DNA from 2 places in the Microbacterium sp. UCD-TDU genome. Region 2 is predicted to be linked to the other one. Evidence: predicted binding sites of a transcription regulator. Region 2 holds the regulator's gene; the other holds the start of a gene.
What was found. Region 2 encodes LexA, which represses DNA repair genes until DNA is damaged. Its sites were predicted from a motif close to TCGAACANNTGTTCGA; they were not measured.
Positions count from the first base shown of each region.

Region 1: a site for LexA is predicted at 3,759-3,774, ahead of recA (recombinase RecA). Genes of this name have one in related genera too.

Region 1 covers NZ_KB454447.1:795,866-801,632, reverse strand. The annotation lists gene D514_RS34220 (DNA translocase FtsK) at 1-1,953, shown strand, start outside; gene pgsA (CDP-diacylglycerol--glycerol-3-phosphate 3-phosphatidyltransferase) at 1,953-2,528, shown strand; gene D514_RS34210 (CinA family protein) at 2,525-3,010, shown strand; gene D514_RS34205 (helix-turn-helix domain-containing protein) at 3,151-3,459, shown strand; gene D514_RS34200 (DUF3046 domain-containing protein) at 3,478-3,702, shown strand; gene recA (recombinase RecA) at 3,972-5,021, shown strand; gene D514_RS39260 (regulatory protein RecX) at 5,477-5,767, shown strand, end outside.
Region 2 covers NZ_AOSO01000005.1:545,439-551,205, reverse strand. The annotation lists gene D514_RS22610 (histidinol-phosphate transaminase) at 1-96, opposite strand, end outside; gene D514_RS22605 (LysM peptidoglycan-binding domain-containing protein) at 164-532, opposite strand; gene lexA (transcriptional repressor LexA) at 822-1,508, shown strand; gene D514_RS22595 (prolyl oligopeptidase family serine peptidase) at 1,637-3,517, shown strand; gene smpB (SsrA-binding protein SmpB) at 3,528-4,004, opposite strand; gene ftsX (permease-like cell division protein FtsX) at 4,068-4,982, opposite strand; gene ftsE (cell division ATP-binding protein FtsE) at 4,979-5,767, opposite strand, start outside.

The DNA of each region.
Region 1 (5,767 bases), on a different contig from region 2:
CCCGACGTGCTGCCCTGGTGGCGGCGCAACAAGACCGGTCGGGAAGAGGACCCCGACGAGGGCACCCTCGGCTCGGATGACATCACGGCGCTGCTCACGACCTCCGACCCGACTCCCGCCTACGACCAGGCGGTCGTCGTCGAGAACCCGTACGACGCAGCCACCGAGGTGCTGTCCGACGTGAGGTCCGTCGCCGACTCCCTCGCGGAGCAGCAGACCACCGCGCTCCTCGACGACTCCTCCGACACCGGAGAGGTGCCGGAGCTTCCCGGCCTCGACGGCTTCGGCACCGAGGGCCCTGGCGACCGTGGACCGCAGGCTCCCGTGACGCCGTACATCCTGCCCTCTCCCGGCCTCCTGGTCGAAGGTCCGCCGCCGGTGATGCGCTCCGAGGCCACCGACAAGGTGATCGAGCAGATCACCAGTGTGCTGTCGCAGTTCAAGGTCGATGCGAAGGTCACCGGGTTCTCCCGCGGACCGACCGTCACGCAGTACGAGGTCGAGGTCGGCCACGGCGTCAAGGTCGAGAAGATCCTGCAGCTGAGCAACAACTTCGCCTACGCGGTGGCATCGAACGACGTCCGCATCCTCTCGCCGATCCCCGGCAAGAGCGCGATCGGCATCGAGATCCCCAACGCCGACAAGGAGATGGTGGCGCTCGGCGACGTGTTGCGCTCGCCCGCCGCGCAGAAGAGCACCCACCCGATGACGATCGGTGTCGGCAAAGACGTCGGCGGCAACATCGTCATCGCGAACCTCGCCAAGATGCCCCACCTCCTGGTCGCCGGTTCCACCGGCTCGGGTAAGTCGAGCTTCGTGAACTCCATGATCACGAGCCTGCTGATGCGCGCTCGCCCCGCCGATGTGCGCATGGTGCTGATCGACCCGAAGCGCGTGGAGCTCACCAGCTATGCCGGTGTCCCGCACCTGATCACGCCCATCATCACGAACCCCAAGAAGGCGGCGGAAGCGCTGCAGTGGGTCGTGAAGGAGATGGACATGAGGTACGACGACCTCGCATCCTTCGGCTTCCGTCACATCGACGACTTCAACCGTGCCGTGCGCGCGGGCGAGGTCGAGCTGCCGGTGGGCAGTGAGCGCGTTCTGAAGCCGTACCCGTACCTCCTGGTCGTGGTCGACGAGCTCGCCGACCTCATGATGGTCGCCCCTCGTGACGTGGAAGACTCGATCGTGCGCATCACGCAGCTGGCGCGAGCCTCCGGCATCCACCTCGTCCTCGCGACGCAACGACCGAGTGTGGACGTCGTGACCGGACTCATCAAGGCGAACGTCCCCTCACGTCTGGCCTTCGCCGTCACCAGCGTCACCGACAGCCGCGTCATCCTCGACAGCCCCGGCGCCGACAAGCTCATCGGCCAGGGTGATGCGCTGTTCTCGCCCATGGGCTCGTCCAAGCCGTTCCGTCTGCAGGGCGCCTGGGTCGACGAGAAGGAGATCGACGCGGTCGTCAAGCACGTCACCCGTCAGGCACGTCCGGACTATCGTCCCGATGTGCAGGAGGCGATGGAGCCGACCAAGAAGAAGGAAGTCGACGAGGACATCGGCGACGACCTGGAGCTGTTGCTCGCGGCTGCAGAGCTCATCGTCTCGTCCCAGTTCGGCTCGACGTCGATGCTCCAGCGCAAGCTTCGTGTCGGCTTCGCGAAGGCCGGTCGCCTCATGGACCTGCTGGAGTCGCGCGAGATCGTCGGTCCGTCCGAGGGATCCAAGGCGCGAGACGTGCTGGCCACGGCCGAGCAGCTCCCGCAGGTCATGGCGAAGCTCCGCGGAGACGACGTGCCGGCCTTGCCGTCGCCATCCGCAGCCCCGGTCGCTCCGCCCGTCCCACCCCTTCCTCAGACACATGATCCGATCGCGGCCCAGTACGAGGGGCTTCCCGAGGTGGAGGCCGAGGGCGACGAAGACGCCTGGGGCCTGACAGGACGCGACTGATGGCCATTCCTCGGCAGCTTCCCAACGCCATCACCGTCGCGCGCATCCCGCTGGCGGTCGTCTTCTTCATCCTCTTGCTGCTGGGCGGCCAGTACGGCCTTCCCGACCCCGGCCTCCGTTGGGCCGCCGCGATCATCTTCATCGTCGGTATCTCGACGGACTGGGTCGACGGCTACCTCGCACGCAAGTACGACATCGTCAGCGACTTCGGCAAACTCTGGGATCCCATCGCCGACAAGATGCTCACGGGCGCTGGATTCATCGGGCTCGCCATCCTGGGCGAGGTCAGCTGGTGGATCGTGGCGATCATCCTGGTGCGCGAGTGGGGGATCACGATCCATCGACTCATGGTCGCCAGCGAGCATGTCGTCGCTGCGGCCTGGATGGGCAAGATCAAGACCGCGTTCCAGGGGGTGGCGCTCGGCTGGGCACTGCTTCCGTTGCACTACCTCATCGGTCTCGACGCCTGGACACTGATCACCTTCATCCTCATGCTCATCGTCCTGGTGCTCACGGTGGTGAGCGGCATCGACTACATCGTGGCGCAGGTGCGGGGTTCGCGCCGGAAGCCATGAGCCAAGAGAGCGCCGCGGTCCTTGCGGCGCTGGGGCGGCGCGGGTGGACGCTCGGGATCGCCGAATCGCTCACAGGTGGGGCTCTGTGCGCGGATGTCGTCGCCATACCCGGCGCGTCCGCGGTGCTTCTCGGGGGCGTCGTCGCCTACGCGACGCCGGTGAAGGCGACCGTGCTGGGAGTGGACGCGGCTCTTCTGGCCGCACACGGACCGGTGCACCCGCAGGTCGCTGTGCAGATGGCCGACGGCGTCAGAGACGTGGTCGGTGTCGGGGGTGCGCCCGCGGATGTAGGCGTGTCCACGACGGGGATCGCAGGCCCGGACTCCCCGGACGGGCAGCCGGTGGGTACCGTGCACATCGGAGTCGTGACGCCTGTGGCGTCGCGGACCACGGCCTTCCACTTCAGCGGGGACCGCGACGCGATCCGGGCGCAGGCCGTGGCGGCAGCACTCGGAGAGGTGCTCGCGATGGTGGCGGAATAGTGACGCCCTCAGCCTGGTTGTCTCTGTAGTGCTCACACTAAAACCACAGAGTGCAGGGGTAGATTCTGTGCATGCCAGGGGTACTAGACTGGCTGTCTCATCGGGGGAGACCTCGAACGATCACATGGGAGGAGGTTCCGATGATTCTTGTTCGACAGGAAATCGGCGATGTGCTGAGGGACTTCCGCCTGCAGAAGGGGCGCACGCTCCGGCAGGTCGCAAGCAAGGCGTCGGTTGCCCTCGGCTACCTCAGTGAGGTCGAGCGCGGGCAGAAGGAGGCGTCGAGCGAGATCCTCGCATCCGTCGCCGACGCGCTCGACGTTCCCATCTCTACGATCATGCGCGAGGTCGGAGATCGCATCTCCGTGCTCGAGGGCATCCAGGTGTTCCCGGACGTCGTTCCGGACGACCTCGTGGCCTCGATCGAACCCCAGCTCTCTCTCCACTGACCCACGGTCAGACCAGCGATGCGTCGTAGCGAGTTTCTCCGCGCCGTCGAGACGGAGTTCCAGGCGCGCGCCTCCTCTCTGGTGAACGACCTCGGTCTCAGCGCCGTCGGCGGCCGCACGGCTGTCGAAGCGCTGGCCGACGGCACTCCACCGCGCGAGATCTGGTTGGCGCTGTGCGCCGAGATGGATGTGCCGGACAACAGGCGGCATGGCGTCGGCAGGCAAGAGCCGCGCGGACGCTGATCCGCCCCTCGATGTCCGATGCTTACGGGACACGCGATGAGATCCACGGCGTGTCGTCGAAGATCTGTTCGAAGCGGGCGTAGTCTTCTGCACAAGTGGTTCAGGGAGTCTGTTCTCCACGGTATGTGAGCTCGCGGCGTCGATGTCGGTGGCCTCTCCTACGGTGGAAAACGAGCCGAAGAGCCATTACGCCTTGTCGGAGAGTTTCTCCCAACCGGGAGAGCCGCGACAGCCTACAGGCGGCATCACGCGCGCAGAAGGAGCACATCATGCCATCACCCGCCGACCGCGAGAAGTCCCTCGAGACCGCCCTCGCCCAGATCGACCGCCAGTTCGGAAAGGGCTCGGTCATGCGGCTGGGCAGCGATGAGCGTGCCCCCGTGGCCGTCATCCCCACCGGCTCCATCGCCCTCGACGTCGCCCTCGGCGTCGGAGGTCTCCCGCGTGGTCGAATCGTCGAGATCTACGGACCGGAGTCCTCGGGTAAGACGACTCTCACCCTGCACGCGATCGCGAACGCTCAGCGCGCCGGCGGCATCGCCGCCTTCATCGACGCCGAGCACGCGCTCGACCCGGATTACGCCGCGAAGCTCGGTGTCGACATCGACGCGCTTCTGGTCTCCCAGCCCGACACCGGTGAGCAGGCGCTCGAGATCGCCGACATGCTCGTGCGCTCGGGGGCCATCGACCTCATCGTCATCGACTCCGTGGCCGCGCTCGTCCCTCGCGCCGAGATCGAGGGTGAGATGGGCGACTCGCACGTGGGTCTGCAGGCACGACTCATGTCACAGGCGCTTCGTAAGCTCACGGGTGGTCTGAACCAGACCAACACCACGATGATCTTCATCAACCAGCTTCGCGAGAAGATCGGTGTGTTCTTCGGCTCGCCCGAGACCACCGCCGGTGGTAAGGCGCTGAAGTTCTACGCCTCGGTCCGTATGGACATCCGTCGTATCGAGACGCTGAAGGATGGCACCGACGCGGTCGGAAACCGCACCAGGGTGAAGGTGGTGAAGAACAAGATGGCGCCGCCCTTCAAGCAGGCCGAGTTCGACATCCTCTACGGCGTCGGCATCTCCCGCGAGGGCAGCCTGATCGACTTCGGTGTCGAGCACGCCATCGTGAAGAAGTCGGGCTCGTGGTACACCTACGACGGAGACCAGCTGGGCCAGGGCAAGGAGAACGCGCGAACGTTCCTGCTCAACAACCCCGACATCGCGCTGGCCATCGAGACGCAGATCAAGCAGAAGCTCGGCATCGGCGGCGCGGCTGCTGTGCCGGCGGCTGCAGACGAGCTCGCCGAGCGTCGTCCGGCCTGATGAACGACACTCGTGGGGGCGATCCGGATCGGATCGCCCCCATCATCCCCCTCTTCGGCGGTGCATCGAAGAAGCCTGCCTCGCCGCGACCGGCTCCGACCCCGGAGCGTGGCCACGAGGCGGAAGAACCTTCGCCACGTACCGGCGATGCGGCCGTATGGCGTACGACCTGGGATGCGCCGCCCGCGGGGGTTTCACGTATCGACGAGAGCGACACAGGCACACCCAGCGATCGGCACCCCGCACGAGGAGTCAGGGGCAGCTCTGCCACAGAGTCTCGCTCAGCAGGTTCCGCTCCTCGTCTCCGTGCGCTCGGCGACGAGCCGAGCGACGGCATCGACAGCGGAGAGACGGCGACGCTCGACGAGATCCGAGTCTCGGCAGAAGAGTCGCTCGTGCGCAAGCTACGGGCTCGGTCGTTGTCCATCTCCGAGTCGCGGCAGGTGTTGAGGGGTGTGGGTCTCGACAGCGGCATGATCGACGATGTGATCGACGACTTCTGTCGTCGTGGCTATCTCGATGATTCCGCTCTCGCGGGGGTCCTCGTGACGTCGGGTGTGGAACGGAAAGGCCAGGGGAGAGTGGCCTTGTCCCGCGCGCTCGCCCAGCGGGGCATTCCGCGCGACGTGATCGACGCTGCTCTCGACGAACTCCCTGACGATGATGACGAGCGCGCGCTCGAGTTCGCACGTGGCAAGGCGCGATCGATGGGGCGACTCGACCCCGACACGGCTCTCCGACGATTG
Region 2 (5,767 bases):
GTTGAGCGCGATCGGAAGGGGCGCCTGCGGAGCGCCGTACGGCGTCAGTCCGCGAAGATCATCACGTAGCGGGAGATCGTTGAGGGAGAGGGTCACCCTTCCCATGTTAAGCGGCGCCCCAAGTCGGTGACGCAAAGTTGCTGCAGCGACGCCGCGGCGGGGATCAGTTCACGTACTGGGCCGGGATGGCCAGTGTCTGACCGATCTGGAGCTCGCCACCACGCAGCAGGTTCATCCGGCTGATCTCACCGATCACGTCGCGCGGGTCGGCGTCGGGGGCGACGCCGGTCGCGATCGACCAGAGCGTGTCGCCCGGCATGACCGTGACGGTCTCGACGCTGACGGCTGCAGTGTCTGCACCCGAGGCGATCGCACTGCCACCGCTGAGCGCGGCGAACGCGATGCCGACCGCGAGCGGAACAGAGGCGAAGGCCAGCAGCACGGCGCGGCCACGCGTCGTCAGCCGGAGTCGCGTCGAAGGACGGGTCGACGCCGGAATGACTGCTGCGGTGCTGAAGCTGATGCTGCTCATGTGGTGCTCCTTAGCCTGTCCCGGAACCGTGAGGCCACCGGGGAAGTTGGCGTAGCGTTCGCATTCCCGCCTCGGCCGGGAGCCGTGAATGCGAAGCTACGTACCGAAGATATCTTCGAGTTCGAACATCTGTCAAGTATTCTTCGAAACCCCACCGACGATTAGGCCGACACGCTCGAACAGATCTTCCAGATCGGCCCGATTCTCGGATACGGTTTCGATAAGGACACCCCACCACGGGCCTCCGACATTCGAAGAGGGACGTCGGATCACGCACTGAAGGAGCACCATGAGCGAGAACTCTGCCCCCGAGTCGGAGGCACCGCGCACGCGCCGCCGGAAGAGCCTCAGCCCGAAGCAGATGGCGATCCTCGAGGTCATCCAGAACTCGATCGCGCACCACGGCTACCCGCCGAGCATGCGCGAGATCGGCGACGCCGTCGGCCTCAAGTCCCTCTCCAGCGTCACCCACCAGCTGGGGCAGCTCGAGCTCAGCGGCTATCTGCGCCGCGACCCCGGGAAGACGAGAGCCATGGAAGTGCTCATCGATCTGCCTGGCACCAGCACCGAGAGCCCCGCCGACGTGGCGACCCCGGTCGGAGACGCCGCGCTCGTCCCCCTCGTCGGGCGCATCGCAGCCGGCGTGCCGATCACCGCCGACCAGCAGGTCGAGGAGATCTTCCCCCTCCCCCGCCAGCTGGTGGGCAAGGGCGACCTCTTCATGCTCAAGGTCTCCGGCGAGTCGATGATCGATGCCGCCATCTGCGACGGCGACTGGGTCGTCGTCCGCTCCCAGAACAGCGCCGAGAACGGCGAGATCGTGGCGGCGATGCTCGACGGCGAGGCCACCGTCAAGGTGCTGCGTCGCCGCGACGGCCACACCTGGCTGCTCCCCCGCAACTCCGCGTTCGAGCCCATCCTCGGTGATGAGTCCGTGATCCTCGGCAAGATCGTGGCAGTACTGCGCGCCGTCTGAGACGAGACGGCACGATGAAGCCCCTCCCGGGTGCCGGGAGGGGCTTCGTGTCTTCGGGCGACGGGTCAAGACCGCGATGCTCCCGTCCTGACGCACGGGCGTCCACCTTCGACGCCTAGGCTCGAATCATGTCGTCGTCCCCCTACGGTTCCTGGACCTCCCCCTTCTCCGCGGCCTCCGTCGCGGCCTCCTCTCCGCGCATCGACGGAGCCCGCTTCGTCGGTGCGGAGATCTGGTGGGGTGAGTCGGTACCTGCCGAGAAGGGACGCGTTACGGTGCGGAGCTCCTCCGGCTCCGAGATCCTCCCCACCCCCTGGAGCGCGCGGTCTCGCGTGCACGAGTACGGCGGAGGCGCCTGGACGGCGGATGAGCACGGCACGCTGTTCTTCGTCGACGCAGGAGACCAGCGGGTGCACCGTCTGAGCGTCGGAGCCGACCCCGTCGCCCTCACCGCCCCCGGTCCCTCGCACGGAGGCCTGCGCGTGCAGAACGGCCGCCTGCTGGCCGTGCGCGAAGACCTCTCGACCACGCCGCACCTCCGCTCGATCATCGAGATCCCGCTCGATGGATCCGCCGCCGAAGACCCGTCCGCGATCAGGGTGATCGCGGAGGGAGACGGCTTCTTCGCCCACCCTGCCCTCTCTCCCGACGGGACCCGCGCGGCATGGGTCGGCTGGGAGCGGGGACGGATGCCGTGGGAGGACGCGCACGTGCAGGTCGCAGAGGTCGCCGGCGGCACGCCGCACACGATCCCCTCGCGGGCGGCTCTGCAGCCCGAGTGGCTCAGCGACGCGGAACTGATCTTCGCCGACGATCCCGACGGTCGCTGGGCTCTGCAGCGCATCACACTCGACGGGGTGACTCCCACCGGGCCGGCGCGACCGTTCGCGCCTGCTGGCGCTCCTGTCGATGCCGACACCGGCTACGGGCTCTGGGTGCTCGGCAACCGCTGGTACCAGCCGCTCGACGACGGCCGCATCGTCGCCGTCCGCACGAACGGCCGCGACGAGGTCGTCGTGATCGATGCCGACGGCGGCGTGAGCGTGATCGACTTCCCCGGTGACGGTCACGTGAGCATCGATGCCGTCGACGGCACCAAGGCGCTCCTCTCGGGCAACGGCTCTCGGGCGACGGCGGGCCTGTGGTGCGTCGACGTCGAATCCGGCGAGGTCATCGCCGTACGCGGCGGCGAGCCGGTCGATCCGCAGTGGATGCCCGCGTCCATCCCGATCGAGATCGAGGGTCCCCGCGGCGCGGTGCACGCATTCGCCTATCCTCCGGCCAACCCCGATACGTCGGCGCCCGACGCTGAGCGCGCACCCTACGTCGTGCTGGTGCACGGCGGACCGACGGCGCACGTCACCGGCGCGGCGTCAGCGGCGATCGCCTTCTACACGAGCCGCGGCATCGGCGTGCTCGACGTGAACTACGGCGGATCCACCGGCTACGGCCGCGCCTACCGCGAGCGACTCGACGGCCAGTGGGGCGTGGTCGACGTCGACGACGTGATCGCGGCCGCCCGCGGACTCGCCGACGCCGGACTCGCCGACCCTGCCCGCATCGCGATCCGCGGCGGTTCGGCAGGCGGCTGGACCGTGCTGTCGGCGCTGGTCCGCGGTGGCGCCTTCGCCGCCGGGATCAGCCGCTACGGCGTGGCCGACCTGCGCATGCTGGTGGCGGAGACGCATGACTTCGAGGCGTCGTACATCGACGGCCTGGTCGGACCGCTCCCCGAGTACGAGCATCTGTACATCGAGCGTTCCCCGCTCACCCACACCGAGCGCATCGATGTGCCCGTGCTGCTCCTGCAGGGTGGCGAGGACCGCGTGGTTCCGCCGTCGCAGTCAGAAGCGATCCGCGACGCGCTCGCGACCCGCGGCATCGACCACGAATACGTGCTGTACCCCGCCGAGGGGCACGGCTTCCGCAGCGCGGAGACGATCGTCGACGCCCTCGAGCGGGAGCTGAGGTTCCTCGGCCGCGTGTTCGGGTTCGAACCGCGCCTGTGAGGGGCGGGGGCTACTCCCCTACGCGGTTGCGCAGCCGCATGGCGCGGTCGGCCTCGCGGGTGTCCTGACGCTCGCGCAGGGTCTGGCGCTTGTCGTATTCCCGCTTGCCCTTCGCCAGAGCGATCTCGACCTTGGCGCGACCGTCCGAGAAGTAGAGCTTCAACGGGATCAGGGTGTATCCGCCTGCTGACACCGCGTGCGCGATCTTGGCGATCTCCTCGCGGTGCAGCAGGAGTTTGCGGATGCGCTTGGCCGAGTGGTTGGTCCAGTGCCCCTGCGAGTACTCGGGGATGTGCACGGAGTCGAGGAAGACCTCGTTCCCCTTGACGAACGCGTAGCCGTCGCTGAGGTTGGCGCGTCCCTGACGCAGTGACTTGACCTCGGTGCCGGTGAGCACCATCCCCGCTTCGTACGACTTCTCGATCGTGTAGTCGTGACGTGCGCGACGATTGGTCGCGATGACCTTCTCTCCGCGTTCCCTGGGCATGATGCTCTCCTGTTGCCGTGATGAGCTCGATCGATCGATCCGACCGAGCAGCCTTTCAGGCTATCAGGTACGCAGCCAGCGTCGGATCGCGAAACCGGCCGACAGCGCGGCGAGGATGACGCCGATGCCGATCAGCACGGGAACCACGAGCGCGGCATCCTGCATCGTCACCCATGTCGTGATGAACGGGACCCGGCCCCGAAGGTAGCCGTTGACGCCGAAGTGCACGCCGGCCACGACCGCGGCGCTGGCCAGGGCCGAGCCGAGGAAGGCGGCGAACACGCCTTCGAGGACGAACGGCGTCTGGATGAAGCGGTTGGACGCTCCGACCAGGCGCATGATGCCGATCTCCTTGCGTCGGGCATACGCCGACAGCCGGATGGTGGTTCCGATCAGGAGGGTGGCTGCGATGAGCATGAGGACAGCGATTCCCACCGCGATGTATGTCGCGACGGTCAACGCGGAGAACAACGGCTCGAGGTATTGGAGCTGATCCTTGACCTGCTCCACACCGGCCTGTCCGCTGAACGCCTCGGCGAGCACCTGCGACTGGCCCGGGTCCTTCATGGTGACGAAGAACACCTCGAAGGCCTGGTCGGGCGTGAGCACGCTCGCCTGGTCGGCGCCGAGCTGATCGACGAGCTTGGCGTAGGTCTCTTCCTTGGTGTCGAACGTCATCGAGCTGATGAGCGGCTTGAGCGCATCACCCTCGAGCTGTGCACGGACGGCGGCGACCTGCTCCTCGCTCGCGGCGCCGTCGAGACAGGTCTCGGATTCCGAGACCGCGGAGCACATGTAGACCGCGACCTGGGCGCGCTCGGCCCAGTAGCCGCGCATGACGCCGATCTGGCCCTGCATCAGGATCGCCGCACCCACGAACGTCAGGGAGACGAAGGTGACGAGCACGACGGAGATCACCATCGAGATGTTCCGCCGGAGCCCACCGAGGGCTTCGGTCAGGATGAGTCCGATTCTCATGAGGTCGGGCCCACTTCCTCGTCGTCTTCATCCGAGAGGCCGAGGCGATCGGCGACTCCGAGCTCAGCGACGTCGACCGTCGGCAGCGTGATGGGGTGTGTTCGCGGGCGGATGACCGCCGGAGGTTCGACAGCGGCGGGAGGCTCCACGACGTTCGCGGCAGAATCGGCCTGCGAACGTGCGGGCTCCGGGGGCTCGACCGTGCGCGGGGCCGGGGGAACCACGGTCTCCCCGTCACGGTCGACCGCGGCCGCGGCCTTGCGCTGCGTGCTGAGCTCCTCCGTCAGGGCGGCACGCACCATGGAGAGGTCTGCGGTCTGACGCTGCACTTCCTGCACAGCGGTGAGCGCGGCCGCTGCCGCGGCCCCACGCACCTCCTCCGGGACGAGGCGCGGGATGTTGGAGGTGTCGCCGTACCCGCCGTGCACCTCATCGCGAACCATCTCGCCGTCGCGCAGCTCGATCACGCGGCGCTGCATCTGGTCGACGAATCCGGCTTCGTGGGTGGCCATCAGCACGGTGGTGCCGCCCGCGTTGATGCGGGCCAGCAGCTGCATGATGTCGACCGAGGTGGCGGGGTCGAGGTTTCCGGTCGGCTCGTCGGCGAGCAGCACCTGAGGACGATTGACCAGAGCGCGCGCGATCGCGACACGCTGCTGCTCGCCACCGGAGAGCTCGTGCGGCATCCGCTTCTGCTTGCCGTCGAGACCCACGAGCGCCAGGGCCTCCGGAACAGCCTGCTGGATGAAGCCACGCGACGAACCCGTCACCTGAAGCGTGAAGGC